DNA from 3 places in the Bacillus cereus group sp. BfR-BA-01316 genome. Region 1 is predicted to be linked to each of the others. Evidence: riboswitches for the same ligand, from Rfam matches in the RefSeq annotation. Region 1 holds a riboswitch; each other region holds the start of a gene.

Region 1 (10,012 bases):
GCAAAGCAAGCTGGGCAGTCTGTAATTTATGTGAGCTTATTGTTGTTTTACGTTTTGCAAAGGCCTGATGTTCCAAAACGAGTGAAAATTATTGTAATTGGAGCACTTGCTTATTTTATTGCACCGATTGATGCAATCCCAGATTTCATTGCGGGAATTGGTTATACGGATGATTTAGGTGCGTTAACGGCCGCACTATTACAAGTATCGTTATACGTAAATGAAGATGTGAAAGATAAGGCACGAGTGAAGTTGGCAGAATGGTTTGATTCGGATATAGACACATCATTTATCGATCAGAAATTAGATCAATAGGTGAGAACTGTCATATGGTGACAGGGCGAACGTAAGCGAGGAAGTGCATTATGCCATCAGGAAGAACGCATACGAAAATAAACTTAATATCCCTTCCGGTTGTTTTGTTTATGCTCTTTTCGTATGGATTAACAAATTTTGATTTTTTATTAACTTTTGCAATTGGCTTTTTAGTAGGTACTTCATTTTTAACACCGGATTTAGATACGTACAGTAATGCGTATAATAAATGGGGATTCCTGCGCATTTTTTGGTATCCATATAGGAGCGTAATGCCCCATCGTTCCTTCTTCACACATACGATTATAATTGGTGATATTATTCGTATTGCATACATGTTAATCGTGTTTTCTCCGTTTTTATTCCTATTAAATATAATAGCATTCGACGGAAATTTAATAGAAATTGCGAAGGAACACGAGGTTGAAATTGTAACGTTTGTAATGGGGATTGTTGTGGCGAGTACGCTCCACATTATAGCGGATAAAGCGAATACACGCCGAAAGAAAATGATGAGAAAAAAGAAGAAACGCAGAAGATAAAGTGAAACTTTAATTAGTGGGCTGTTCATCCCCCGCCGATTATTAGCCCTCACGAATCGGGAAAAGGACACTTGCAATTTGCAAGTGTCCTTTTTAATCAAACGTTTGTTTAAAACTAAGCTTTCAGTACCTTAATACCTTTCACGATATTCCAAATGAAGTAGTATAAGCTAATGATTCCGCAAATACATAAGACGATAATTGCTCCAATTCCAAGTGTTACGTCTGGTTGATCAGATCCGATGCCCATAATTCCTAAAATAACTAATCCAATAAATGAAGCGATGCTTGGAATGATATGTGTCCATAGAGCACGTTTTGCATGTGGTTTCGTTTCAGAATCGCCTACAATCCACACGATAATAGGGAATAAGATAGGCGCAAATAATACACTAAAGTATGATAAAGCTGCTAATATTTTGTTTCCGTTCATATATATCACCTCATAAGTAATGTCCGTTGTTATACTTTTAGTATGCGATAAATTTGGCAATCTTCCTATCGATTAACATTACAAGAACGTGACGTTTTTGTAAGATTTTCTGTTTAAATGATAAAATTTTCAAAAAAATATTTTTAAATGGAAATTGTTGTGATAAAATTAGTGAAAACGTTTTCTTAAATGTTTTATATTTTTTTAGACTTAAAGGTATGATGACCCGATAGTCTATTGATAAGGTTATATCTATTTAAAAGGGGATTCTTTAGGGGGAGAGAACAATGAACACATGGACACAAGTTTACGATCCGTTCGGTAACATTTGGATTTCGGCAGCAGTCGCACTTATTCCAATCATCTTTTTTTTCTTAGCTTTAGCAGTTTTCCGCATGAAGGGGTATGTGGCGGGATTTATTACAGTTGTATTAACGATTTTGGTGGCGTTATTTGCGTATAAAATGCCATTCACAATGGCAATGGCAGCGACCGGATACGGTTTCTTATACGGATTATGGCCAATTGCGTGGATTATCATTATGTCAGTATTTTTATATAAAATTTCTGTGAAAACAGGTCAATTTGATGTCATTCGTGCATCTGTATTATCAATTACGAATGACCATCGTTTACTCGTTATTTTAATCGGATTTTCATTTGGAGCATTTTTGGAAGGGGCAGCAGGATTTGGTGCACCGGTAGCGATTACGGCAGCGCTTCTTGCAGGTCTTGGGCTAAATCCCTTATATGCAGCAGGTCTTTGTTTAATCGCAAATACTGCACCAGTAGCGTTTGGAGCGATGGGGATTCCGATTACAGTTGCTGGACAAGTAACAGGCATTGATCCACATAAAATTGGACAGATGGCTGGGCATCAATTACCGTTCTTATCTTTATTTGTTCCGTTCTTTATCGTATTTTTAATGGATGGTTTTAAAGGAGTAATACAAACGTGGCCTGCTTTATTTGTAGCGGGTAGTTCATTTGCAATTACACAGTTTATTACAGCGACGTTTTTAGGGCCGGAACTTCCTGATATTACGTCAGCACTTGTAAGTTTAGTAAGTTTATCGCTATTCTTAAAAGTTTGGCAGCCGAAAGAAATTTATCAGTCTAAAGAAGCGAATAGTGAAGTAGCAGCAACGACGACAACTATGCCGAAACTAACGGTAGGAAAAGTAGTAAAAGCATGGTCTCCGTTCATTATTTTAACTGTGATGGTAGTCATTTGGAGCCAAAGTTTCTTTAAAGAATTATTCGCTCCAGGTGGTGCTTTAGAAAGTCTCGTATTTAAATTTGAAGTTCCAGGCTTGCACAATTTAGTAATGAAAGCAGAGCCAATTGTAAATAAACCAACACCTTATGAAGCAATCTTGAAATTAGATATTTTATCAGCGACTGGAACAGCAATTTTAATTGCTTGTATCATTTCTATCTTTATTTTGAAAATGAGTGCAAAAGATGCAGTAGCAACATTTAAAGAAACGTTAAACGAACTAAAAATGCCAATTCTATCTATTGGATTCGTATTAGGATTTGCATTTATCGCAAACTATTCTGGTTTATCTTCTACATTAGCGTTAGCACTTGCAGGAACTGGCGGACTATTCCCGTTCTTCTCGCCATTCTTAGGCTGGATTGGGGTATTCTTAACAGGATCAGATACGTCAGCGAACGCACTGTTCTCGAATTTACAAGCAATTACAGCTCAGCAAGTCGGTGTATCTGAAGTGCTTCTCGTTGCAGCAAATACAACTGGCGGTGTAACAGGTAAAATGATTTCTCCGCAATCGATTGCGATTGCTTGTGCGGCAGTTGGACTTGCTGGGAAAGAGTCAGATTTGTTCCGCTTTACATTAAAGCATAGTTTATTCTTCGTTACTATTGTTGGGATTATGACATATGTGCAGGCTTATTATTTAACTTGGATGATTCCGTAAACAACAAAAGAAATAACCTTTGCATTTTTCAGATTAACGTGTATACTTGGAAAGTATTGAAAATTAAATCAGTGATAAACTAGGGGTGCCTAACGTATGTATGCGTAGGCTGAGAGAGAAGCGTGTGAACTTCTTAACCCTTTGGACCTGATCTGGCTCGTACCAGCGTAGGGAAGTTAACGGCTTTACATAATTATGTCTTTATGAGCCAGGTCCTTATTTTTTTTATGGACCTGGCTCTTTTTATTTTGGCATACGCTGGCCATATCTCGTCCTTGTCACGAACAGGGGGCAATAAAGGTTATGAAACAGTCTGTTTCTGCTGAGCAAATTGAATTGAAATCGAGTTTACCAGGAAGTAAGAAAGTGTATGTGGATGGGCCACGTGAAGGTATGAAAGTGCCGATGCGCGAGATTGAACTAAGCGATACGAATGGTGTTCAAAATCCGCCAATCCGTGTGTATGATACGAGTGGACCTTATACAGATCCTGAGTATAAAGTGGAGCTGGAAAAGGGGATTCCAACGCCGCGCCACTCTTGGACGTTGGGGCGTGGTGATGTAGAAGGATACGAAGGGCGCGAAGTAAAACCAGAGGATGACGGTGTGAAAGTGGCTTCGAAACATACACCTGTTTTCCCGCAAATGGATCGTAAGCCGCTTAGAGCGAAGCAAGGTGCAAATGTTTCGCAAATGCATTATGCGCGTAATGGTATTATCACGTCTGAGATGGAATATGTTGCGATTCGTGAAGGGGTAGAGCCTGAATTTGTTCGTAAGGAGATTGCAGAAGGTCGTGCGATTTTGCCGGCGAACATTAACCATCCTGAAGCGGAACCGATGATAATTGGACGTAATTTTCACGTAAAGGTAAATGCAAATATCGGAAACTCTGCTGTATCGTCTTCTATTGCAGAAGAAGTAGAGAAGATGACGTGGGCGACTCGCTGGGGTGCAGATACGATTATGGATTTATCTACAGGCAAAAATATTCATACAACACGTGAGTGGATTATTCGTAATGCTCCGGTACCAGTTGGAACTGTGCCAATTTATCAAGCGCTTGAAAAAGTAAACGGAATTGCAGAGGATTTAACGTGGGAAGTGTATCGCGATACGTTAATTGAGCAGGCGGAGCAAGGCGTTGATTATTTCACGATTCACGCTGGTGTATTACTTCGTTACATTCCAATTACTGCAAAGCGTATGACAGGTATTGTTTCGCGCGGTGGTTCGATTATGGCGCAGTGGTGTTTATTCCATCATAAAGAAAACTTCCTATATACTCACTTTGAAGAGATTTGTGAAATTATGAAGCAGTACGATGTTTCGTTCTCTCTTGGAGATGGATTACGTCCAGGTTCTATCGCAGATGCAAATGACGAAGCGCAGTTTTCTGAGCTTGAAACACTTGGTGAATTAACAAAAATCGCTTGGAAACATGATGTGCAAGTTATGATTGAAGGACCTGGGCATGTACCGATGCATTTAATTAAAAAAAATATGGAGAAAGAACTTGATATTTGTCAGGGCGCGCCGTTCTATACACTTGGGCCGTTAACGACAGATATTGCACCAGGGTATGACCACATTACATCAGCGATTGGTGCTGCGATGATCGGCTGGTTTGGAACGGCGATGCTTTGTTATGTAACACCGAAAGAACATTTAGGTTTACCAAATAAAGATGATGTTCGCGCGGGGGTTATTACGTACAAAATCGCTGCGCATGCAGCCGATCTTGCGAAAGGGCATAAAACGGCTCATCAGCGTGATGATGCACTTTCAAAAGCACGATTTGAATTCCGTTGGCGCGATCAATTTAATTTATCTTTAGATCCTGAACGTGCGATGGAGTATCATGATGAAACGTTGCCAGCAGAAGGGGCGAAAACAGCGCATTTCTGTTCAATGTGTGGGCCGAAGTTTTGTAGTATGAGAATTTCGCATGATATTCGTGAATATGCGAAAGAAAATGATTTAGAAACGACAGAAGCAATTGAAAAAGGAATGAAAGAGAAAGCGGTAGAATTCAAAGAAACTGGTAGTCACTTATATCAATAACACGTTACACCTCTTTACTTGATTGATCACACTGTACCTAACTTAAATATAGAAGAAGCCCCCTTTGCTAAGACGGTAGCAAAGGGGGCTTCTGTTGTCTATCCCGCTATTTGTGGGCAGTAAAACTCCCACCTCAAAATTCGGCTGGAGCAAAGAAGTTAGGTGGGAGCCCTGCTGCCCGTAAACGCCTGATTGGTACGGGCTAATAATCAGTAGGGGATGAACACCCCCCCCACTGATTAAAGTTTCACTTTATAAGGCGAAGAATAATTGTACCCAGTAGTATAAGAGGAATAATGTGACGACTGTTGTGAGTGGGATTACGATGAGAGATACGCTTAAATAATCTTTCCATTTCACTTTAATTTTGTTTTGTCTTAGTATATACATCCAAATGAGGGAAGCTAGCGTACCAATTGGTAATAATAGTGAACCGATGTCACTACCAATGATATTTGCGAGATAGATAGTTTTTAATGTGACTGGATCTAGTCACATTTCTGTTAATGTGATTGTACCAATCATAAGTGCAGGGTGGTTATTGAAGACGTTAGAGAGGAGGGAAACGAGTCCGCCCATTGCAAAGCTGGCATAGAGTAGATGCTGACTTACAACTGGCTCGAGCCAACTTACAAGTGCCGCTGTTAATCCTGCGTTATGAAGCCCGTAAATAATTACATACATAGAGAAAGCAAAAACTAAAATGTGCCACGGTGTCTTTTTCAAAATATCGACTGGGTTTGTTCGTAAGTAGTACCATCTCCAGATAAGAAGAACGAGTGAACCGAGTACAGCAACAATTTCGATTGGAATCGATAAGAAGGATGCAACGAATAGAAGACAGCGCATAAGGAAGACGAAGCCTAATACTTTTAACATGAATTTTGTACGTTTTTGTTTTGTATCAACAGAACTTTTTCCTTTTAACGGATGGAAGTTTTTCGTGAAGAAAATCTCTTCAATATCATATGAAGAAACAGGTAATCTTTCTGGGAGTTTTTTCTTTAAAACTGCGTACATGAGCCATGACATAAACAATAATCCTAGTGTTGCAGGTACAAACATCATAGCAGTATGCATATAAAGAGTCATATGGACGATATTTAAGGCAATTAAGTTTACAATATTACTTACACCAATTGGTGCACTAGATGCAGTGGCGATTAAAGCACCGCTTAATAAATAAGGGATTTGTTGATGAGGTTTTAATTGAAGGTTTCTCAGTAGTAAAATTAAAATCGGTGTTGTAATTAAAATACTACCGTCGTTATTGAATAAAAGAGTCATAAGAAAACAAAGTAATTGAATATACCAGTATAAACGGCGACCGGAGCCCTTTGCTAAATTTGCAAGTTTTGCTGCGGACCAGTGGAAGAAGCCGAAGCTTTCTAATATAACCGCCATAACGATGGTCGCTAATATTGTTATGGAGGCACCGCCAATTTTACTTACAATGTCCATGACGTCTGGTTTTGATACAAGTCCAGTAATGAGGATAATGCCAGCGCCAATTGCTGCCGGCCACGCCTCATTTAAACCACGAGGGCGCCAAAAGATAACAATCATCGTTAAGAAGAATACAATAATAGTAATCCATATTTCAATGCTCATATTTAACCTACCTTTCTATTTTTCCTTGAACAAATGTAGCTTGTCTCAAGTTTATATTGGTAGTATATTCAGCAGAAAATAAGAAGAACTAGACATATAATGGAGTGGAGTGAATATGTGTTTTTTGAGCTATAGGACAAGTATCAGTGGTAGTGTAATAACTATTAGGAGAGACGCCTAATAAATGAGGGGCATTCTATATACGAATGCCCCTCATTTATTATTTTTCCTTCAAAAAAGTGCGATCCTTCAAGAATAAATTCCAGAAGAAAATGAATCCTGGTAGTAAAATTGCAATCCCGATTGCGTAAAGAATAAGAAGTGCATAGAATGTTTCGACCGTCGTAAAGCTTGTAAATACAGTTACGTCCGGGTAAATGATATAAGGTAAATGGGCGACGCCGTAAGCGTAGCTTGCAAATGCATATTGAGCGACGACAGCTAAAACTGCAATGCGAGGAAAGCCTAGTGTGCCATACTTCTTATTTGTCCACCAAAGGGAGGAATATCCGATAACAAATAAAATGATAGAGACTGTAAACCATGGGAATTGCTTTATTAGTCCTTGCATAAGCCAGTGTGTTTCAGGGTCCATTACAACGAGAGCGATAATAGCAGTCACGAGCGTTGCAGGACCAAGTATGATGGCATTTCTTCTATAAATTCGGTACGTATCTTCAGAACCTTGTTCCCTAGCAAAATCAGCAAGAAAGAGAGATGATAGAAATAGTTCCGAAGTTAGTCCGAAGAGCATATAACAATAAATAACGGGACTAGAAAGGAGTTTTCCGTAAAGGAGCACTTCTTTTCCTTCAGACATCGTAATATAGGCACCTTCTGTAACGGGCAGAACGGTAATTAATAGAGCGGGGATTAAGAGCCCCGTAATACCTGAAATAATCCGAAGAAGGTGTTGGTACTTTGGCAGGGAGTAAGCAAATACCATAAATGTACTGCGAATCGCAACGAGTACTAAAATTAACATAACTGGTACAAACATAACGGTTGCCAGGGTAAAGGCTGCTTTTGGAAAGAAACCGAGAAAAGCGACAACGACAAAGACAAGAAACGTATTTGTTACTTCCCAAGTTGGTGATAAGTACCGATTAGCAAGCTTGGCAGCAAGCGTCGGGTGTTTAGCGTATACCATGCCCCAAAAACCAGCTCCAAAATCAATAGAACCTAGTATGCTATATACGAAAATAAGGGCCCATAAGATGATGATTGCAATGCTTTCCTCATGCACGAGAATCGCCTCCTTCGTGATGTAAATCATTCTTTAACGGATGTTTCTTAAAGAATGTCCGTAGTACAAAGACTGTTAAAATACCGAGTCCAATATATAAAATGATGAATAAAACAAATAAAGGACCGACGAAATCAGCGCGTGTAGAAGCATCTACTGTGCGTTGCATGCCATAAATTGTCCAGGGCTGACGACCACTACAACTAAAAATCCATCCGAATTCAATACCGAGCAACATAACCGGTCCACATGCGGCAGCTCCCCAAAGAAGCCACTTCGGTAACTCTACTCCTTTTTTTCGGTAAACAAAGTACCAATATAAGAGGGCAATAGCTGCAACTGCAAAGGTAAAGGCAGCAGTGCCGACCATTAAGTTGAACAGTGTATGTGTGTAAAATGGTGGCCATGTTTCTTGCGGGAATTCCTTTAGACCTTTTACAACGGTGCTAGGGTCTAGTCCCACTAATAAGCTAAGCATGTTCGGAATTTCAAGGGCATAGTTTAGTTCAAGTGTGTTAGGATCCACAACCCCGCCAATCGATAAAGGAGCGTGTGATGTCGTTTCAAACAAAGCTTCAGCAGATGCTAGTTTTTCAGGTGAGTGTTTATGTAGGGCAATAGCAGATTCGTGTCCTGAAAGCCACATCGTAGCACCTGTGATAAATGTAACGACAAGCCCTAACAGTAATCCTTTTTTATGGTAAGCAATTTCACGCGTACTTAAATTTTTCTTTAATAATTTAAATCCAGCGATAGAAGCGATAACAGCTGCTCCAGTTGTATAGGCTGTAATAACGACATGGAATGCACTTGTGCCAAAGCTCGGATTAAAGAAAGCTTTCCACGGATCAACGTTAAAAACTGAGCCATCTGGCCCCATTGAAAAGCCCGCAGGTGTATTCATCCATGTATTTGCTGATGTAATAAGCACGGCGGATGCAGTGGCACCAATCATAACGAAAAATAGCGAGATTAATCTCATAACTGGAGGTAGTTTATCAGCTGCATATACATAAATAGACATGAATAAAGCCTCTAAAAAGAAGGCGAAAATCTCAATTTGAAACGGAACGGAAATAACTTGACCAACAATTTTGGCGAAACCAGGCCAAAGAAGTGAAATTTGTACACCAACAATTGTTCCAGTTGGAATTGCTACACCGAGAAGGATAGCAAAAGCCTTTGTCCATCTTTTTGCCATAATGGCATAGTCGGAATTTTTCTTCCAGTGATAGAGTATTTCACTTATAAAAATCATTAAAGAAAGCCCGACTCCAAGCGTTGCAAAGATAATGTGGAATGCTAATGAAGAACCAAAAAATGCCCTTGCTAATGTTACGGTATCCATATGTATACTCCTCTTCTTTTTTGCCATTATTTTCTGATTGAATTGGAAGATTTATTCAAAAAACTGCCAAAAATATATATGCATTTAAAAAAGGGATTGTGGTAATGTTGTTTTTGAATATTTGAAAAAGAAAGAAATGTTTATTAGGTAATATTTTGTTTGTTTTTTAGGGAGGAATATTTTATAATCTTTTATGCGAACATAAGTTCTATCTCGGCGTGTTACGTTTATGAAATGAAGAAGTTTATGTGAAATGGAGAGGGTGTCTTATGTATCCTGAAGTTATTAAAAAGATGGCATTTTCAAAAGAGCATAGAGATTTATTATTAAAGTTATATAATAAAGAAATTACGCGTCGTGAATACGATCGACTTGTGGAATCGCTATATAGACCTTCTAAAGAGGTTTGCGAAGGATAAGGTGGGAGAGACAATCTAAAAGATTGTCTTTTTTATATTTGCGTATGTTCTGGTAAAATTAAGGTTAGCCTTAATAGGGAGGTGAAAAGGT
Region 2 (10,012 bases), on a different contig from region 1:
GTCCAATACCCCAAAAGTTTAAGAAGTGTTGTCCATTTGCTTTTGCGACATCAATTGGTTTTACATGTCCTTTTGTAATGAGTTTTGCTGCTTCTGCAATATTTTGCGGAACACCAAGTGTGCGAGAGAAGTCGTTGCAAGTTCCGCCTGGAATGATTGCAAGTGTAGGTCTAGTTTCAAGAGGGGCTAAGCCATTTGTGCATTCAAATACAGTTCCGTCACCACCGAAGACGATAATTAAATCTACTTTACTAGCAAACTCCTGACAATATTTTGTTGCATCACCTTGTTGTTTCGTATGTAGGATGCGTAGATCAGGAAAGGCCGTAGCAAGAGGTGGTACGATTTTCGTTAAGTTCGTATGTAAATCGCCTTGTCCTGCTTTCGGATTTACGATGAGGAGTACTTTTTTAAATTTTGTCTTTGTCATTCTTCATCTCTCCCTTTGTTTTTATAAATTACGATAGAAATAAAACTTCCACCAATAATGCATGGAAGCTTATTTGATCCCGCTATTTGCGGGCCAATAATCATTGGGGATGGACAAAATCCAATGATTATTGTTTCACTTTATTGTAATTAGTCTGTTACAACTGAAGCGATAAATGGTAAGTTACGATATTTTTCTGCGCAGTCGATACCGTAGCCAACGATAAATTCGTCTGGAATTTGGAAGCCAACATATTCAGCTTTTAAGTCCACTTTACGACGCTCAGGTTTATCAAGTAACGTACAGAATTTCAATGCTTTTGGTTTATGCATAAAGAAGTGATCTTTTAAGAAGTGAAGTGTTAAACCAGAATCGATAATGTCTTCTACGACAATTACGTTTTTTCCAGTAATGTTTACATCGATATCTTTTAATAGTTTTACTTTTCCAGTTGTTTCTGTTTGATTTCCGTAGCTAGATGCAGCGATAAAGTCGATAGTTAATTCGTTTTTAATATGACGAATTAAATCAGCAGCGAATACGAAAGATCCTTTTAATACAGCGATTACAACGATTTCTTCTCCTTCAAAATCACGTTCGATTTGAAGCGCTAGTTCTTTTACTTTTTCTTGTAATTGTTCTTCAGAAATTAAAGTGTCTTTTATTTCAATATTCATTGGAGTCCTCCTACAGTGTAAAACTTGTGAACATTTCGACTGTAAAGGATAGAAAGAAAAAAGTCAAAGAAGATATAAGGTTTTTACAGAAATCCCCACAAAATAGTCATATGATATGATATACTGATTACATTGAGAAAACGCTTCCATAAAGGGTGATTATGATGAAAAAGAAACAGTATACAAGTGTAACATTTATAAAAGCATTGCTTTTAACAATTGTTCTTGGTATGTTGGCCTACATAATTGATGTACCTGCAATTCGCATTTCACTAATTGGAATGGCTTTAGTATTAGGTGCAATTTCCCATGGTATGATGTCGCAGCTGCAAGAGGCTGGACTTGATGATATGAAAGATCCTATAGATAAGAAATGAGAAACCTTCACGTATATAGAGTGAAGGTTTTTTCGTTTCTTACAAAAATGTAAGGTGATTTGTAAGACAAATCGATAGTTGCATAGTAGTGTTTTGGATAAAATATAAGTGTAAGGTAAAAGGCAAGCATATTTTAGGTAAATTAAGTTTTAGGCACTCTATATGTGAAAAAGGAGTAGGAAGGTATGGAGAAACATTGGACGACCTTTTCTTTTTTAGCAACTAGTAACACCGTAATGCTAGCTGGAGAAACGGATTTTTTGCAGATGTTTGATCGAGAAGACGATCATTCTTCTTCTAAATTTACAATGAAATGGAGTAAGTGGAGCGATAGTTGTAAATTGGAAGAAGAGGCCCCTAACGACAGGCAAAAAATTATTTTAACAAATCCTATTAAAGCATGGGTCGTTCAATGTCGTAAGTGTAACGTCAAAAATCACTTCAAGAAAACTGAGCCGAGACAATTAGTTATCACTCCGGCCCTTTCTACTTCTCACTCACGCGAAAGTAACAAATAAATATCGAGACACACACCCGAAAAAACATCGTATATATTACGGTGTTTTTTTATTTTTCTAAAATGAAATCTTTAAATGAAATATATTTCATCTGCATCTTATATTTACATCTGTTGTTTATTCTAGTAATACATCCGGTGCGATGTGATGTGAATAAAGTATAAAAGGAGAGAAATAAAATGAAAAAAAAACTATTACCAATTTGTGCAATGGCACTTTTAACAGTAGGATATTCTTCAGTAGCGAGCGCTTCTACTGGAACGTTAACAAAAGAAGAAGCGGCGCAAGTGCAGCAAGATGCAGCGAAAAAAGACGAAGCAATTAAGGCCGGGCAAAAGAATGAAGTAGAGAAAAAGGAAGCAGCACAAGTACAAGAAAAAAGTGATATGGCTAAAAAAGAGGAAGCAATAAAAGCCGGGCAAAAGAATGATACAGCTAAAAAAGAAGTAGCGCCACAAGTGCAAGAAAAGGAAGCTCTTGCAAAAAAAGAAGCAGCAATTCAGGCCGGGCAAAAGAATGATGTAGCGAAAAAGGAAATAGCAAAACCAGCTGTAAAGGGAGAGAAATTACCAAATACAGCATCAAATAATGTAGCAATGATGGCATTAAGTGCATGTCTTGTAGCAATAGGCACATTATTTGGATTGAATCGTCGTAATAAAGTGAAGGCATAAAAATAAAATCTTTATTAGCCTATAAAGAATGGGATAATTTCATATATTAAAAATGGTAGGATGTCCCTACCATTTTTTGCATGGAGGGATTAACAGTGACGATTCTAAATCGTATTGGGTTTACGTTAATGATAGTAGGTCTATTAATGGGAGCTTATTATTCTTTTGAATGGTATAAAGGAAAAAGTTCTGCACAAGATTTGACGACGGAAGAGATTAAAAATTTTGAGCAGCAAACATCCAAGCAGCATTCTAGCGAAGTACCAGTAAACGCGCAAATACCTTCTTCTCAAATACAACATAAAGAAGGAGAAAAGGTAGCAATGTTAAATATACCGAAAATAAAGAAGAAGTTTTCTATATATTGGGGAGCGAATGATGCAACTTTGAAAAAAGGAGTTGGTATGTTCGTTAGTGATTTAACGACAACGCCATCTGGAGGAGGACATACTGTACTGAGTGGGCATCGAGATACTGTATTTACAGATTTAGGGGAGCTAAAAGAAAAGGATAACCTTATTTTGGAGTATGATAATAAAACTTACACATACGAAATTCAAAAGACATGGATTACACATGCGGATGATCGCACTGTTATTGTGAAAAAAGAAGAACCGACATTAACATTGACGACTTGCTATCCATTTGATTATATAGGGGATGCACCGGATCGATATATTATCGAGGCAAAGTTAATTACGAGCAATTCAAAATAAAATTATAAAATGCTATCTAATTAAAATGAGAGGGGGAGGCATAGAGTATGTCAAAAAACATTTTAATTGTTGAAGATGAAGATATTTTACGTGAAATATTAAAGGATTACTTTTTGAGTGAACAATATAAAGTACTTGAAGCGAGGGACGGGAAAGAGGCTTTAGTTTTATTTGAAGAAGAAGAGGTTGATTTAGTTATTCTTGATATTATGTTGCCAGAACTTGATGGTTGGTCTGTTTGCCGAAGGATTCGTAAGACGTCCCAAGTTCCAATTATTATGCTGACGGCACGTGTAGATGAAGATGATACGTTACTTGGGTTTGAGCTTGGGGCAGATGATTATGTTGCGAAACCATATAGTCCGCCTATTTTATTAGCGAGAGCGAAAAGGTTGTTAGAAAGTAGAAAAGCAAAAAAGAAACCTTTAGAGAATGAAGATGACACGTTATCAATTCATGGCATTCATGTCCATTTTCCGTCACGTACTGTTACTGTTGATGAGGCAGACATTAGTTTAACACATACAGAGTTTGAAATATTAGTGTATTTCATGAAAAACCAAGGAATTGTACTAACAAGAGAACAATTAATTTCAAGAATTTGGGGATATGAGTTTGCTGGTGATGATCGAACGGTTAATAGCCATATTCGTAATTTGCGAAATAAATTAGGAGAGAAAGCAAAGCACATTACAACTGTAGTGCGAACTGGTTATAAATTCGAGGGGAACATATGAGAAAAGGGATTGTACTTAAATTATTTACCCTTACAACAGCCTTATGCATGTTGATTTTAGCGACGATATTTATTGGACAAACGATATTTTTTAAACAATATTATGCAAATCGAAAAGTGGAAGATATTAAAGTGAATTTAGATTCCTTTGTAAAGAATTATTTAAATCATGCCGAAAGTGCAGAAGAAATTCAGAAACTGGAGCAAGATTTTTTAAGCGAAAATAATACATGGATTACGACATTAGATCAGAATGGGAATTTAAAACATGCGGATGATTTTTATTTTGAGGTAACGATAGACCGTAAGCAACAGAAGAGCTTTGGACAACAAATAATCATGATTCCCTTATACAATCTCATCAATATAGAAGAGATTGATAATAAACCGTCAAATCAGTTTTTAGACCAAGAAATTAATTTTTCTGGAGTGAAAAAAGAAGATAGTTTTATTCCATTTTCTTTCGCGTTAGGCAAGGGGAATTTAAGTGGATCTAATAAACCGTTAGAAAAAAAAATCAGTGAGATTCGAGAAGAGAAGGAAAAAAAGAAAGCGGACCAAGAACCACTTGTTAAGGAAAAGAAGCAAGTTACTCAAGAACAGGCTGCTCAAGAACGAGCTAATCAGGAACAGGGTGCTAAGATAGACGGGCGTGTTACGAAAGTACAGTTACCCGATGTAAAAGGTCCTGTGAATCCAATTTATAAAAATAGTTTATTCTTAGATAGCATAAAGGAATTTCAAACCGATTTATTATTAAAAGAGAGCAATCACATACAGTATTCAACACAAATAGTGGATTATGAAAAAAATGATATAAAATATAAATTATTAATTAAACCAATAAAAGAAAAAGACGGATCGATAGCATATATATATGCGATGGCTTCTTTGCAGCCTGTAGATGAGGCTGTACAAATGGTGCAAGATTATTACATCTATATTGTTGCGTTTGTAGTCGTTCTCATTTTTCTAGCTTCGTTCTATTACTCAAAACAAATCGCAAAACCGTTACTAAAAATAAATGATACAACAAAGAAAATAGCGCATTTAGATTTTACAGAAAAAATTCCGATTACTTCAAAAGATGAGATTGGTGATTTATCAAAAAATATTAATACACTATCTAATAAGCTACATTCACATATTGGACAGTTAGAACAAGATATTGAAAAAGAAAGAAAGTTAGAAAACACAAGGAAAGAATTTATTGCAGGTGTATCGCATGAACTAAAAACGCCGCTGAGTATTATGAAAAGCTGTATTTCCATTTTAAAAGATGGGGTAGCTGAACATAAGAAAGACTACTATTTTCAGGCGATGGAAAAAGAAGTAGACAAGATGGATATACTAATTTTGGATATGCTTGAATTAGCTAAATTTGAGTCTGGCACATATAACATGAAGATGGATTCGTTCTATATCGATGGAGTGATTGAAGAAATATGTGAACAGCTTTCATCGGAGATAGAGAAAAAAGAACTGAGTGTGCACAAACATATATGTCCAGCAGAAGTGATTGGAAATCAAAATAGAATTGAACAAGTAATTGTGAATTTTATTACGAATGCAATACGTTATACACCAGATAAAAAAGATATCATTATTTCCGCAATAGATGAGAAGAATCATATAAAAGTGTGTATTGAAAATAAGGGTGCCCACATTGAAGAAGAACAATTAGATAAAATTTGGGATCGTTTTTATCGAGTAGATGCGGCACGGAAACGTTCACAAGGTGGAACCGGGCTTGGCCTTGCGATTTCAAAAAACATTTTAGAGCTGCACAATGCTGAATATGGGGTCAAGAATACAGAAGATGGTGTGTTATTTTACTTCTACTTACCGAAAAAAGCGTAGACAATACATGTTACGCTTTTTTAATTTAATTTCATATTATCTTTACCTAATCTTTATTTTCAAACAGTATAATTTGGATAGAAAATGAGGTTATGTAAGGAGTAGATTAGCCGTGAATAGCAATTTACTAGGTGTGATGGTATTTATTTTCTTTTGTGCATTTATCGTATTTATTATTGATATTACTCATTGAGAGCTTTGATAAAAAAAAAGAGCGCTAATTAAGCGCCTTTTTTTTGTGAATTCATTTGATAAGCACCAATGCTTTTGAATAAGCGTGGTGAAGTTGTAAATAAAAGAATTAGTAATACAGTACATAATGTGAAAGAAGCGAGCATCGTACTACCGTTTACAATTAATGAATATAAGACGGCTGATTGCCCTTTTGGTGCATATTGGCCCCAAAAGATAATACCTGCAATAAAGTGCCAGAAATAACGTGCAAGGCTACCAATAAATGTAGCAAAGATAATATAAGCAATGGTTTTCTTTCTTTGATTATTCATTAATGTTTGCTGAATGGGCTTATAAAATAGTCCAGCAAATCCAATGAATGCGAAAGCAACGAAGTATTCAATTATTACTTGAATTGGTGTGACGATAATGGCATCTCCAACGACAATTTGCAATAATCCCCAAATTAAGCCGCCTAAGAAAGCCATTTTGAAACCCCAGCGGTATGCGATAATAAAAATAGGTATCATAGCAAATGAGATGGAACCGCCTGTTGGAAGTTTAAGTGATAATGGTAAAATATCGATAATCAAGGCGAAGGCTGCAAGAATAGCAGATTCGATCATCGCTTGTAAATTGGTGTTACGCATGTTGTCTCCCCCTAAATCCAAGTGACGCAAAAAAGAACATTATCATAGGAGGATACGAAATACGTAAATAAAAAAAGAGGTATGTATTTCGAACGTTTGCACAATCCCTGCGCTAGTATTAACTAACAGGTTCGAAGGGTCGGAACGAATTGTTCCCTCTCAGCGGTAAGGCTCCCCCTGTGATAACGAGATTCTTTATTTGCTATTGTTTATTGTAAGCGAAATGGATGAGAATGGCAAATGAACCTTGTATGACAATAAGTGAAATATAATTGTATTGAAATGTTAATAAATATGAAGCAAAAAGATATAGTCCAATTGAAATAGAGTATGATATAATTTGTTTGAAAATAATTATCATTCTCTTCTGAGGGGGAAGGTTATGAGCTTAGTAGATATTAAAATTGGTGAGAAAGTGTTAGTAAAAAGTATTCAGTCGTTAGATAATTTACTAAAGAGAAGACTGGCTGCTTTCGGTCTCGCGGAAGGAAGCGAACTTAGTCTGAAACAGAAAGCGATGTTTAAAGGTCCTTGTACATTGGAGTGTCGCGGACAGTTAATTAGTATTCGTCATTGTGACGCGAAAATGATAAAGGTGGAATTAGCGTGAATAAGGTAGCTTTGCTAGGGAATCCGAATACAGGGAAAACATCATTATTTAATGCACTTACTGGTTCTTATGAGTATGTAGGAAACTGGAGCGGTGTAACAGTAGAAAAAAAGGTTGGTAAATTAAAAGATAAGCAAGGAACATTAATTGATTTACCAGGCGTCTATGATTTGAATCCAGTTTCACGTGATGAAGGTGTCGTTACGAATTTTCTACTAACAGACGAATTTCATCATATGTTAAATATAGTGGATTCTTCACAATTTGAGCGAAATATGCATTTAACATTGCAATTACTTGAATTTGGTAAGCCAGTTTCAATTGGTTTAAATATGGTTGATGTGGCAAAGCAAAGAGGAATTGTGATTAATGTAAAAAGGTTATCAGAAATATTAGGTGTAACAGTCGTTCCTGTCATCGCAAGGACCGGAAAAGGCTGTGAAGAATTACTTACTACTCTTCATGAAGAGAAACAAAAAGAGAAAAAGCCATTCATTATTTCATATGGTGTACAAATGGATGAAGGAATCGGAGAGGTAATCGCTCTTTTAGAGACAGCGAATTATGAGCATCCGAGATGGTTAGCTCTTCAATTTCTAAGCAATAACGAAGTAGTAGAAAAAGAAATGAAAGCATTACCAATTTATAAGGAACTTATAGCCATTCGATCTCGTTTAGACGGAAAACTTGATTGTACGTTGGAGGAGCACATTTACAAAACTCGAGAAGCGTATATTGAAAAGTTAAAAACAAATGTCATGCAGCATGAGAAAGAAGGGAAAATTCCTTTTTCGGAAAAAATCGATAAGTTAATTACACATAAAATTTTAGGACTTCCAATCTTTTTAGCAGTTATGTTTTTTATTTTTCAGGTTACGTTTACGTGGATTGGTACGCCTTTATCTGATATGCTTGATGGATTTTTGGGCGGACAACTTACTGATTGGGTTACAGCTGGGCTCACAAGTGTTGGGGCTTCTGACTTTATTCAAGCACTCGTTACAGAAGGTATTATTGCGGGCGTTGGTGCAGTATTAGTATTCGTTCCACAAATCTTTGCACTATTCTTTTTCATCTCGCTATTAGAAGACTCGGGATATATGGCACGAATCGCAGTTGTTATGGATAGAATTATGGAGTTTTTCGGCTTAAACGGAAAAGCATTTATCCCAATGATTATCGGATTTGGATGTAACGTTCCAGGGATTATGGCAGCGAGAACGATTGAACAGGAAAAAGAACGTTTACTTACAATCCTTGTAACACCGTTTATGTCTTGTTCAGCACGTTTACCTGTATATGCATTATTTGCGGGAGTGTTCTTCCCTCATAGTCAGGCGACTGTTGTATTTTCTTTATATGTTGCAGGGATTGTTCTTGCATTACTCGTTACAAAAATTATGTCTCTTACTATTTTAAAAGCGGAAAAATCTATTTTCGTAATTGAATTACCTCCTTACCGTGTGCCGCAAGCGAAAACGTTATGGCTGAGCACGTGGGAGAAAGGTAAAGGATTTGTTCGTAAAGCAGGTACATTCATCTTCGGTGGTTCGGTTGTTATTTGGTTATTAAACTATGCAGGTCCATCAGGATTTGGTGTTGATATGGGAGACAGTTTCTTAGCGATGATTGGTGGATTTATCGCTCCACTATTCGCACCGCTCGGCTTTGGAACTTGGCAAGCTGGGGCATCCCTTTTAACAGGATTTTTGGCAAAAGAAGTTGTCGTTTCAACAATGGCGATTATTTATGCGGTTAAAGAAGATGTGCTAGGAAATGTAATGGGAGCACATTATACTGCTTTATCAGCGTACGCATTTATGTTCTTTGTTTTATTATATGTTCCGTGCTTAGCGACAGTAGCTGTCATTAAACGTGAAACTGGATCGGTGAAATGGACAATTTTCTCTGTCGTGTATCCATTAGTTGTTGCTTATGTATTAACGCTCATTATATACCAAGTTGGATCCTTACTCGGATTCTAGAAGGAGATGTATTGCAATGATGGTCAATATTATAATTGGAGCTATCATTTTTGGTTATGCAGCATATACGTTAGTTAATTTTGTAAAGAGAAGTAAAAAAGGAAAATGCGCAGCATGTTCTTTAAATAAATCATGTCAGTCGCAAACTTGTAGTCCGGATATGGAGCAAATTGCTCATAAATAGAAAAGAGCTTTGCGAATTTCGCAAAGCTCTTTTGTTTTACTTTTTAATTTTTACAAGTTGAGAAGCTTCTACTCCGTTGTAACCAGGGAATTCTTTACTAGGATCTTTATCGAATTTTAGTACACCTACAGATTTTTCTTCACCTTTTACATTTCCGTAAGTTGCATCGTCAACAATGGCGAACATGTCTGCATATGCACGGCCACTGCCGATAATTGTGTTTCCTTCATATTTTAATTTTGCACCATCAATTGTAGCGTTTTCTACTTTATCTTTTGCGAATAATACACCTTGCTCTGCTGTCACAGCTGGTAATTTATCAAGTGGTGTTGTGTCGTCCTTTTTATCAACTTTGCTAAGTAACTCTTTCTTCACCAGTTCTTCACCAGTTGTCTTATTCATTACAAGTACTTTTTTATCT
Region 3 (10,012 bases), on a different contig from region 1:
GGGGTTTTGTCCATCCCCCAATGATTATTAGTTGAACCAATCGGGCTTTTACGGGCAGTTTTATCTCCCACCTAACTTCCTCGCATTCACTGAATTTTGAGGTGGGAGTCTTACTGCCCGTTAATGCGGGATAAAAAGGGAAGGGGAATTATATGAGGGCTGTACAGGGCGATCCAAATTGGAATTTGGTTACAGATACATATATAGAACCAAATAATTTCGCTGAGTTATTTTCTTTGCTTGTACCTTGTCATCCAAAAGGTGAAGGGAAAGAGCGAACTATATTAGTATGGAAAGAAAAAGAATTTTATAAAGAAGAAAATTTAGCGGCATTTATCGTATATGGCATGAATAAAGTAAAGAATTTACCGCAGTTTCATAAAGATGGAATTCCAACTCTAGTACGTATTCTTCGTTTATGTCAAGAGATTGGTTGGTATGAAGAGGCAAATGCTTTTATGATAACCCAAGGGCTAGATGAATTTGTCCAAACTTCATTGGAGTATGAAACATGGGATCTTTTGACGAAAGCAGTTGCTTTAAACTATTTAATTATTAAATATCGTATTGGTGAATTAACAGCTGAGGATGTAGAAATTTGGAATCGAGTTAAATTTAATGAGAAATGTATAACAGATTGCAAACATCTATTATCTCATAAAGAAGTATTGGAATTTACATTCTTTTATATATGTAAGCGAGCGAAAACACTATCAAAAGAGCAATTAAATAGTGATATGATGAGTCTGGCAATGTATTGTAATACTTTTGTGTATGATTTATATACACATGACTTATTACGAAAGTATCGTAAGTGTACAGACTTCCTATCATATTATGGACCTAGTCAAGCAGTTTTAGCTTGTCAAAGAGCTGTACTTTCACAAATTTCCGATCGATTAGACCCTTTAAAGACAACTCATGTAGATGATTATTTATATGTGATGAAAGAAATGATGGAGCATATGACGATAGGGGTAATGGATCGGTATGGTCATTTTATTGGAAAGTTACTATCATATGTACCATTTTTCGAAATGATCCAAGTTCCACAGCATGCATATTATTGTGAAGAATTACTGTATATTTGTAAGGGAATTGAATACAAAGAAGAAATACTACGCAATTATATATTTATACAATTACATGATTGTTTACCATCATTCTTTAAACTATTTCTTAAAAATAAGCGTTATGCAACGATTCATGATATTCTTTTCTATTGGTGCGACGATGAACAAAGAATGAGCCTAGAGAAAAAATATAATCTTAGTTTTATTTATGAAAAATATGCTTGTGGATAAACCGTATTTTACATATTAAAAATTAATATAAATTAAAAAGGATCTCAAGTTTATGTGAGATCCTTTTTTGTTAGTAAAACAAGGAGAAAGTAACTAAGATAAGAAATAACATTCCATAAAGGAGAAATTGTGCAGTATAACTTCCTTGTATACCAAAAAAAGTATTCATTTTTTCATATAAATTCAATATATATTTCATTGGATTATCTTTGAAAGATTGGTACACAGTGTCTCCTCTTTCTAAGCTTCTTGTTCATGTTTTTGGTTATTAGGAACATGAATGTATCTAGCTATGAATAATAAAACACCTATAAGGAATACAGGAAGTACGGTAGATAAATAAAAACCATTACTAATTATATTTGTTATAAGAGCACTCAAAAGAAAAATTGCATTATAAATATGGGCAATTCTTTGTTTTAGCCGCATTTGTAATGCTTCCATAATGATTTCTAAAGCAACAAAAGCAATAATAATAGATAAAAATACAATGTTCGTATTATAAATGATTAAACAACAGATTAAACCTAAAAAGGCCAGGTATTCAATAAATAGAGGTATATTGCGCGGCATATAATTTACCTAACTAAATATGGCAGTGGGTTTACTGCATTTGTTTTTTCAAAATTCCATTCTCCATTATGTAATTCGAAATGGAGATGTTGCCCGTATGAATGACCTGTGTTTCCCATATGACCTACTAATTGTCCAGTTTGTACTTGATCACCAGCTTGTACAGTGCGATCCTTCATATGAGCATAAACTGTTGTATATAATTTCCCATTTATTTGATGGGCGATGAACACGACATTGCCGTAGCTAGCCGAATAATAAGATTTCACAACTTTACCTGCAGCAGCAGCTTGAATAGAGACATTTCCTTGTGCTGCTATATCTATACCATAATGCATTTGCTCCCAGCGCATATCAAAAGTGGAGCTGATTTTCCCTTGAGTAGGGAATTTGAAAACTGCTGGAATTGATGCAGGTTGAGCTGTTTTAGCTTGTGCTTGATTTTGCACTACATAGTGTTTTGCTACATATCCGTATCCTGTGCCAAAACGAATTTTATACCAAGTACCTACCGTTTCTACTACTTGTACTTGTGTACCATTTTGTAATGAGCCAAGTAGAGTGCTACTTGTACTAGCATTGCTACGTACATTTAATTTTGGTGTTGCAACAGTATAAGAAGGAGAACCTTGTACAGTTACACCTTTTACTAGAGGTGTGGATCCATTAGATACAAATGTTTTTTGTGCGTATCCAATTTGACCGTTATGTAATATTTTGTACCAATCCCCTTGTTCACCTTGAATGGTAATGAATTGACCATTTGGTAATATATCTAGAATAGAAGACTCTGTATTAGGTTCAGAACGAACGTTTAATGCGTTTGCATTTACGATATATTGATACTTTGGTTGAACATTTTTTTTGAATAGAATTGCATCTTTTTTCATATAGCCTGTTTTGTTGTTAACAGATACTTTATACCAATCTTGAGTTGTCTCAAGAATAGTAACAGGGCTATTAAATCGAATGTTATCAATTATTGCACTGTCTGCATGGTTATTTTGATGTAGTGCAACGTTGTCAATTTTTACATATCCAGTTTTTACTGTAGATGGTTGCTTAGCAGCCGCTGTTTGTATATCGGATTCTCCCATAGAAGGAAGTAAAGAAGCAATTGCGATAGTAGTTGCTGTTAAAGCTGTAGCTTTCATATTCATGTAATAAAGACCTCCTCTAGTTGTATAGTTGTAATTTTATTATAGTATAAAGATATAATATATTGGTCGTATTCACATAAATGTAATATGAAATCAATAAAAATAATGTTAGAAGAGAGATTCGTATATAAATATTGTATATATCATTTGTGGGGGTGCATTTATATTTGTTTAACACGTTAAGATTTAATTCGCAATTAAGAAAATTAAAACAGTTGATGATGTCTTATGGCGGTGTTATACTGACAGTGATAATTTTATAGTTTGCTAGGAGGGCTGGTGTTGCCAGCTGAGAGTAGGGCCGTAAGCCTTTGATCCTTTTTATTACCTGATCTAGATTATGCTAGCGTAGGGAAGCAATTCGGACATTAACAATGAGTCCCCGTTTCTTTGCGTATAGAAACGGGGCTTTTTTATTTGAAAATTTCATATTAACACCACTAGGGGTGCTTTTCGTGCTGAGAGAGGAATAATCCTTAACCCTTACAACACCTGATCTAGATAATACTAGCGAAGGGAAGTGGAACAACGAATAAATTATAATTTTATTTGCTGTAACCACTTCTTATATACAGAAGTGGTTTTTTTATTGAGATAAATAGATATATAGGAAGGGGAATTATTAATGAAATTTTGTGAAAGATTATTTGATACGGTGCAGCCTGTTTGGGAGAAAAGTCATAATCATCCGTTTGTAGTAGGTATGGGAGATGGTACGTTGGAAAAAGACAAATTCCAGTACTATATTATTCAAGATTATTTATATTTGTTAGATTATGCAAAGCTATATGCAATTGGGGTTGTAAAGGCAACGAATCCACAAGTTATGGCAAAGTTTGCAGAGCAAATTGATGGGATTTTAAATGGTGAAATGACGATTCATAAACAGTATGCAAAAAGACTTGGCATTTCTGCACAAGAGATGGAATCTGCGAAACCATCTGCTAAAAATTTAGCCTATACAAATTACATGATGTCTGTATCTCAAAATGGCACGCTTGCAGAATTAATATCAGCTTTACTTCCATGTATGTGGAGCTATTGGGAGATTGGAAAGCGTTTAAATGATATTCCGGGAGCAAGAGATCATGAGTTCTTTGGAGAGTGGATTCAAGGATATAGTTCTGAAGAATACGGTAACCTTTGTATTTGGTTAATAGATTTATTAAATGAAATGGCAGTTGGAAAGTCAGAGAAAGAACTAGACCGATTAGAGGAGATTTTCTTATATTCCAGCCGATTTGAATATTTATTCTGGGATATGGCTTATCGTAAGGAGATGTGGGGTTTTGAGGAGCAAGAGCATACTACGGTTTCATAATGTTTCCTTTCATTATGATGAGAAACCAATCATCGATGAATTAAATGCTTCTATACAAGATAAAGAGTTTGTAAGTATTATCGGACCGAGTGGATGCGGGAAAAGTACTTTATTTCGCCTTATTACAGGCTTAGAAGAGGCAAGTACTGGACAGATAGAGCTGACAGAAACAAAGAGTCATTCTGTAGGGTATATGCCCCAAAAAGATATGCTCTTGCCGTGGAGGACGATTATTGAGAATGCGGCTTTACCGCTAGAGTGCCAAGGTGTGCAGAAGAAAGAAGCACAAGTAAAAGCGAAAGAACTGTTACATAAATTTGGTTTACAAGGGTACGAGAAAAAATATCCGAAAGATTTATCTGGTGGTATGAGACAACGCGTATCTTTTATCCGAACTTTATTAACAGGCGGGGAGATATTATTGTTAGATGAACCGTTTAGTGCATTGGACGCTTTAACGAAGGCATCTTTGCAAGAATGGTTGTTTGAACAATGGAAAGAGTGGGAAAAAACAATTTTATTTATCACTCATGATGTTGAGGAAGCATTGTTTCTTTCTAATCGAATTTTGGTTGTAGAAAATCAACCGATAGCAACTTTAACTGAGCGAATTGTGCCGCTTGATCGTAACCGAACAAGAAAAGATTTATATAAGCCTGAAGTGTTAGCGCTTAAAGAAGAGCTCCTTAGTATGTTACAAAGGCAGGTACTTGTATGATGAATCGTTTGAAGGAGCTATTACCTGCCCTAACAGTAAGTGGAATTTTACTTGCTCTATGGGAAGTAGGAGCAAGAATTGTAGATGAGATGTACATTTTGCCATCACCTTCTGCAATTGTAATGAAGATATGGGCGCTGAAAGATATATTATTTACGGTTCATTTACCTGCAACGTTGTACGTCGTTTTAATAGGCGTTGTTATTTCTATCGTACTGGGCGTAGGGCTAGCAATGTTAATGAATGCGAGTACGTGGATGGAAAGAGCATTTTATCCATTATTAGTAGCTTCACAAACAATCCCGATTACAGCACTTGCGCCGCTATTTGTTTTATGGTTTGGATATACCATTTGGAGCAAGGTTGTTGTCACAGTTTTAATTACATTTTTCCCAATTGCGGTAAATACGTATGATGGACTGCGTAGTACGAATAAAGAATGGGAGGAGCTCTTAGTTACGTATGGTGCAACGAAAAAAGATATTTTTCTAAAGCTAAAATTGCCATCTGCTCTTCCTTACTTTTTCTCAGCGTTAAAAATTGCAGTTCCGCTTAGTGTTATCGGGGCAGCAATTGGAGAATGGCTCGGTGCACAAGCTGGGCTTGGATATTTCAGTAAAAGAATGATGACGCAGTTAGACGGAGCTGGTGTATTTGCACCAATTGTATTGTTATCATTATTAGCTATTTTCTTCGTCATACTTGTTTCGATATTAGAAAAGAAATTTATTAGTTGGAGGAAACATTCATGAAATTATTAAAACGCATCTTTGTGTTTACATTATTAGTTGCAATGATTGCAGGATGTTCGAGTAACTCGGCATCGGATAAGAATAAATCAGAAAAAGAAATAACAGTAATGCTTGATTGGTACCCCAATGCGGTACATAGCTTTATTTATACGGCAATTGAAAAAGGATACTTTAAAGAAGAAGGAGTCAAGGTGAATATTAAATTCCCTTCTAATCCGACTGATCCATTAACGCTAGCAGCAGCAGGGAAAGTGACAGTTGGTTTGTATTATCAACCAGATGTTGTCATGGCAAAAGCAAATGAACAAATTCCAGTGAAATCAATTGGAGCTGTCGTACGTTCGCCGTTAAATCATGTTGTATCGCTGAAATCAGCAGGTATTAAGTCACCTAAAGACTTAGAAGGAAAAACAGTTGGATATTCTGGAACACCTTTAAGTGAAGCATATTTAAAAACGATGGTAAAAGAAGATGGTGGTAATCCAGATACAGTAAAAGTAGTCGATGTTGGATTCGATTTAGTACCAGCGTTAATTACGAAAAAAGTGGATGCTGTAACAGGAGCATACATTAACCATGAAGTACCTGTCATGCGTCATGAGGGCCATGAACCAGCGTACTTTAATCCAGCTGATTACGGTGTGCCGAATTATCATGAGCTTGTGTTTGTAACAGGTGATAAAACTTTGAAAAAGGATAAAGAAGCATTACAGGCCTTTTTACGTGGTGCGAAAAAAGGATATGATTTCATGAAGAAAAATCCGGATGAAGCATTAAATATTTTATTAAATCATCAAGAAAAAGAAAACTTCCCACTAGTACCAGAAGTTGAAAAAGAAAGTATGAAAATTTTATTAGAGAAGATGGAAACGAAAGATGAGCCATTCTTATCAGATTCAAAAGAGTCATGGGAGAAACAAAATAAATGGCTGAAAGAAAAAGGAATGACGAAAGAAATCGTTCCAGCCGATGAATTATTCGAAAACATTTTAAAGTAGGCGAATGAATATGAAAAATGAGCTCCATGTAATCTCAAATGGTCACATGCCATTCGAAGAGTTAGTGAATGTAGCGATGCAAATTGAGAGTGAGATTGATTATTTGCATATTCGTGAGCGTGAGAAAAGTACGAAGGAATTGTATGAAGGTGTGGAAAGTCTTTTGGGGAAAGGCTTTCCGGCATCGAAGATAGTGATAAATGATCGAATTGATATTGCTATTCTATTAAATATTCCGCGTGTGCAGCTAGGATATCGAAGCGCAGATGTAAGGTCGGTGAAAGAAAAGTTTTCTTATTTGCATGTTGGCTATTCAGTACATTCTTTAGATGAAGCGATAGTGGCATTTAAAAATGGAGCGGATTCACTCGTTTACGGTCATGTATTTCCAACGGCTTGTAAAAAGGATGTGCCAGCAAGAGGATTAGAAGAAATTGCTCATATGGCAAGATGTTTATCCATACCAATAACTGCAATTGGTGGAATCACTCCTGAAAATACAGGTGATGTTCTTGCAAATGGTGTAAGTGGCATTGCTGTTATGTCCGGGATTATAAGCAGTAGTAATCCGTATAGCAGAGCGAAATCTTATAAGGAATCAATAAGAAAGTGGGCGGAAAAACATGTGTAAGAAGTATGATGTAGCGATTATTGGCGGAGGTGTAATTGGTAGTTCAGTTGCACACTTTCTAGCAGAAAGAGGGCATAAAGTAGCGATTATAGAGAAACAAAGAATCGCATCTGAAGCTTCGAAAGCAGCTGCTGGTTTGCTCGGTGTTCAGGCAGAATGGGATGAATATGATCCGTTGTTTGAGCTTGCTAGAGAAAGCCGTGCTATATTTCCACAACTTGCAGCAGTTTTACGTGAAAAGACAGGCATCGATATTGGGTATGAAGAAAAAGGTATTTATCGCATTGCCCAAACTGAAGAGGAGAAAGAAAGAATTCTTCATATTATGGATTGGCAACAGAAAACAGGTGAAGATTCCTATTTTCTAACGGGGGATCGTTTGCGGGAAAAAGAACCGTTTCTTTCCGAGTCAATTATAGGGGCTGTATATTACCCAAAAGACGGTCACGTTATTGCGCCAGAGCTTACGAAAGCATTCGCACACTCAGCAGCATTTTCTGGAGCTGACATATATGAACAAACAGAAGTATTTGATATTCGAATTGAAAATGATACAGTGACTGGGATTGTTACGAGCGAAGGCATCATCACATGCGAAAAAATCGTTATTGCTGGAGGGTCATGGAGTACGAAATTACTACATTACTTCCATAGTGATTGGGGTACATATCCTGTTAAGGGAGAGGTTGTTGCAGTAAGAAGTAGGAAGCCGTTATTGAAAGCTCCTATTTTCCAAGAAAGATTTTATATCGCCCCAAAGCGCGGTGGGCGTTACGTAATTGGAGCAACGATGAAGCCTCATACGTTCAATAAAACTGTACAACCAGAAAGTATTACTTCCATATTAGAGCGTGCTTATACAATATTACCTGCTTTAAAAGAAGCAGAATGGGAAAGCACATGGGCAGGATTAAGGCCACAATCAAATCATGAAGCTCCTTATATGGGAGAGCATGAAGAAATAAAAGGTTTATATGCTTGTACGGGCCATTATCGAAACGGCATTTTATTAAGTCCTGTTTCAGGTCAGTATATGGCTGATTTAATAGAAGGAAAGCAGGAGAATCACTTGCTAGATTCATTGCTTTCTAAAACGGTTTAGAAAGGGGATGGAAGTTTGAATTTAAAAATTAATGGTAACCAAGTTGAAGTACCAGAGAGTGTAAAAACAGTAGCTGGGTTACTTACACATTTAGAGTTAGATAACAGAATTGTTGTAGTAGAACGTAATAAAGATATTTTACAAAAAGATGATCATAACGATACATCTGTTTTTGATGGAGACCAAATTGAGATTGTAACTTTCGTAGGAGGCGGTTGATTATGTTAAACATTGGACCATTTTCATTTCATTCTAGACTTTTATTAGGAACAGGGAAATTCTCTGATTTTGATGTGCAGCAAAAGGCAATTGATGTTTCTGAAGCTGAAATTTTAACATTTGCAGTACGTCGTATGGATATATTTGATGCAAAGCAGCCTAATTTATTAGAGAAACTAGATGTAAAAAAATATACGTTATTACCGAATACAGCAGGAGCAAAAAATGCTGAAGAAGCTGTTCGTATTGCAAAATTAGCAAAAGCTTCTGGGCTTTGTGACATGATAAAAGTAGAAGTTATTGGTGATGATAAAACGTTATTACCTGATCCAGTAGAAACATTGAAAGCATCTGAAATGTTACTGGAAGAAGGATTTATTGTACTTCCGTATACATCTGATGATGTTGTATTAGCACGTAAATTACAAGAACTTGGTGTGCACGCGATTATGCCAGGAGCATCACCAATCGGATCAGGACTTGGCATTGTAAATCCATTAAATTTAAGCTTCATTATTGAACAAGCGACAGTACCAGTTATCGTTGACGCTGGTATTGGTAGTCCAGCTGATGCGGCATTTGCAATGGAATTAGGAGCAGATGGCGTGTTATTAAATACGGCTGTATCAGGAGCAAAAGATTCTATTAAGATGGCATCCGCGATGAGATTAGGTATTGAGGCAGGCCGTTTAGGGTTTGAAGCAGGTCGTATTGCACGCAAGCGCTGTGCAACGGCAAGTAGTCCTTTAGAAGGAATGAGCGTAGTTGAATAATCGATATTCTCGCCAAGAACTATTTTCTCCAATCGGGGAAGAAGGACAACAAAAGATAAGTGAAAAGCATGTACTTATTATCGGTGCGGGTGCATTAGGTAGTGCAAATGCAGAAATGTTTGTAAGAGCAGGTGTTGGCAAGGTAACAATTGTTGACCGTGATTATGTAGAATGGAGTAATTTACAAAGACAACAATTGTATGCAGAAAGCGATGTAGAGAATAATCTTCCGAAAGCTGTAGCGGCAAAGAAACGTCTAGAAGAGATTAATAGTGAAGTAAGAATAGAAGCTCTCGTTCAAGATGTAACGGCTGAAGAATTAGAAGAACTCGTTACAAACGTTGATGTAATGATTGATGCGACTGATAATTTCGAGACACGTTTCATCGTTAATGATATATCGCAAAAATATTCTATTCCGTGGATTTACGGAGCGTGTGTAGGTAGTTACGGCCTTTCTT

The links. A riboswitch is a leader RNA that binds a small molecule or an ion and turns the genes downstream of it on or off. The one in region 1 is predicted to bind thiamine pyrophosphate.
Region 2: linked by a shared signal. The riboswitch ahead of thiT (energy-coupled thiamine transporter ThiT) and the one ahead of thiC (phosphomethylpyrimidine synthase ThiC) in region 1 are both predicted to bind thiamine pyrophosphate.
Region 3: linked by a shared signal. The riboswitch ahead of tenA (thiaminase II) and the one ahead of thiC (phosphomethylpyrimidine synthase ThiC) in region 1 are both predicted to bind thiamine pyrophosphate.

The regions. Positions count from the first base shown of each region.
Region 1 is NZ_JAKUGX010000001.1:22,426-32,437, forward strand. It holds gene MR071_RS00090 (YkvA family protein) at 1-315, shown strand, start outside; gene MR071_RS00095 (metal-binding protein) at 366-857, shown strand; gene MR071_RS00100 (magnetosome magnetite crystal formation protein family) at 973-1,290, opposite strand; gene lldP (L-lactate permease) at 1,578-3,233, shown strand; TPP riboswitch at 3,305-3,424, shown strand; gene thiC (phosphomethylpyrimidine synthase ThiC) at 3,537-5,297, shown strand; partial or broken gene MR071_RS00115 (arsenic transporter) at 5,550-6,908, opposite strand; gene MR071_RS00120 (cytochrome d ubiquinol oxidase subunit II) at 7,129-8,154, opposite strand; gene cydA (cytochrome ubiquinol oxidase subunit I) at 8,147-9,502, opposite strand; gene MR071_RS00130 (hypothetical protein) at 9,772-9,921, shown strand; gene MR071_RS00135 (transcriptional regulator) at 10,012-10,012, shown strand, end outside.
Region 2 is NZ_JAKUGX010000009.1:71,701-81,712, reverse strand. It holds gene MR071_RS09955 (diacylglycerol/lipid kinase family protein) at 1-430, opposite strand, end outside; gene hpt (hypoxanthine phosphoribosyltransferase) at 580-1,107, opposite strand; gene MR071_RS09945 (hypothetical protein) at 1,269-1,484, shown strand; gene MR071_RS09940 (hypothetical protein) at 1,670-2,002, shown strand; gene MR071_RS09935 (LPXTG cell wall anchor domain-containing protein) at 2,182-2,676, shown strand; gene MR071_RS09930 (class D sortase) at 2,772-3,392, shown strand; gene MR071_RS09925 (response regulator transcription factor) at 3,440-4,129, shown strand; gene MR071_RS09920 (sensor histidine kinase) at 4,126-5,988, shown strand; gene thiT (energy-coupled thiamine transporter ThiT) at 6,210-6,833, opposite strand; TPP riboswitch at 6,899-7,000, opposite strand; gene MR071_RS09910 (FeoA family protein) at 7,195-7,422, shown strand; gene feoB (ferrous iron transport protein B) at 7,419-9,407, shown strand; gene MR071_RS09900 (FeoB-associated Cys-rich membrane protein) at 9,424-9,591, shown strand; partial or broken gene MR071_RS09895 (lipoprotein BA_5634 family protein) at 9,628-10,012, opposite strand, start outside.
Region 3 is NZ_JAKUGX010000035.1:1,884-11,895, forward strand. It holds gene MR071_RS21185 (DUF3965 domain-containing protein) at 153-1,304, shown strand; gene MR071_RS21190 (hypothetical protein) at 1,545-1,877, opposite strand; gene MR071_RS21195 (SH3 domain-containing protein) at 1,883-3,037, opposite strand; TPP riboswitch at 3,297-3,409, shown strand; TPP riboswitch at 3,470-3,573, shown strand; gene tenA (thiaminase II) at 3,663-4,358, shown strand; gene MR071_RS21205 (ABC transporter ATP-binding protein) at 4,327-5,076, shown strand; gene MR071_RS21210 (ABC transporter permease) at 5,076-5,828, shown strand; gene MR071_RS21215 (ABC transporter substrate-binding protein) at 5,825-6,826, shown strand; gene tenI (thiazole tautomerase TenI) at 6,837-7,457, shown strand; gene thiO (glycine oxidase ThiO) at 7,450-8,559, shown strand; gene thiS (sulfur carrier protein ThiS) at 8,575-8,778, shown strand; gene thiG (thiazole synthase) at 8,781-9,551, shown strand; gene thiF (thiazole biosynthesis adenylyltransferase ThiF) at 9,544-10,012, shown strand, end outside.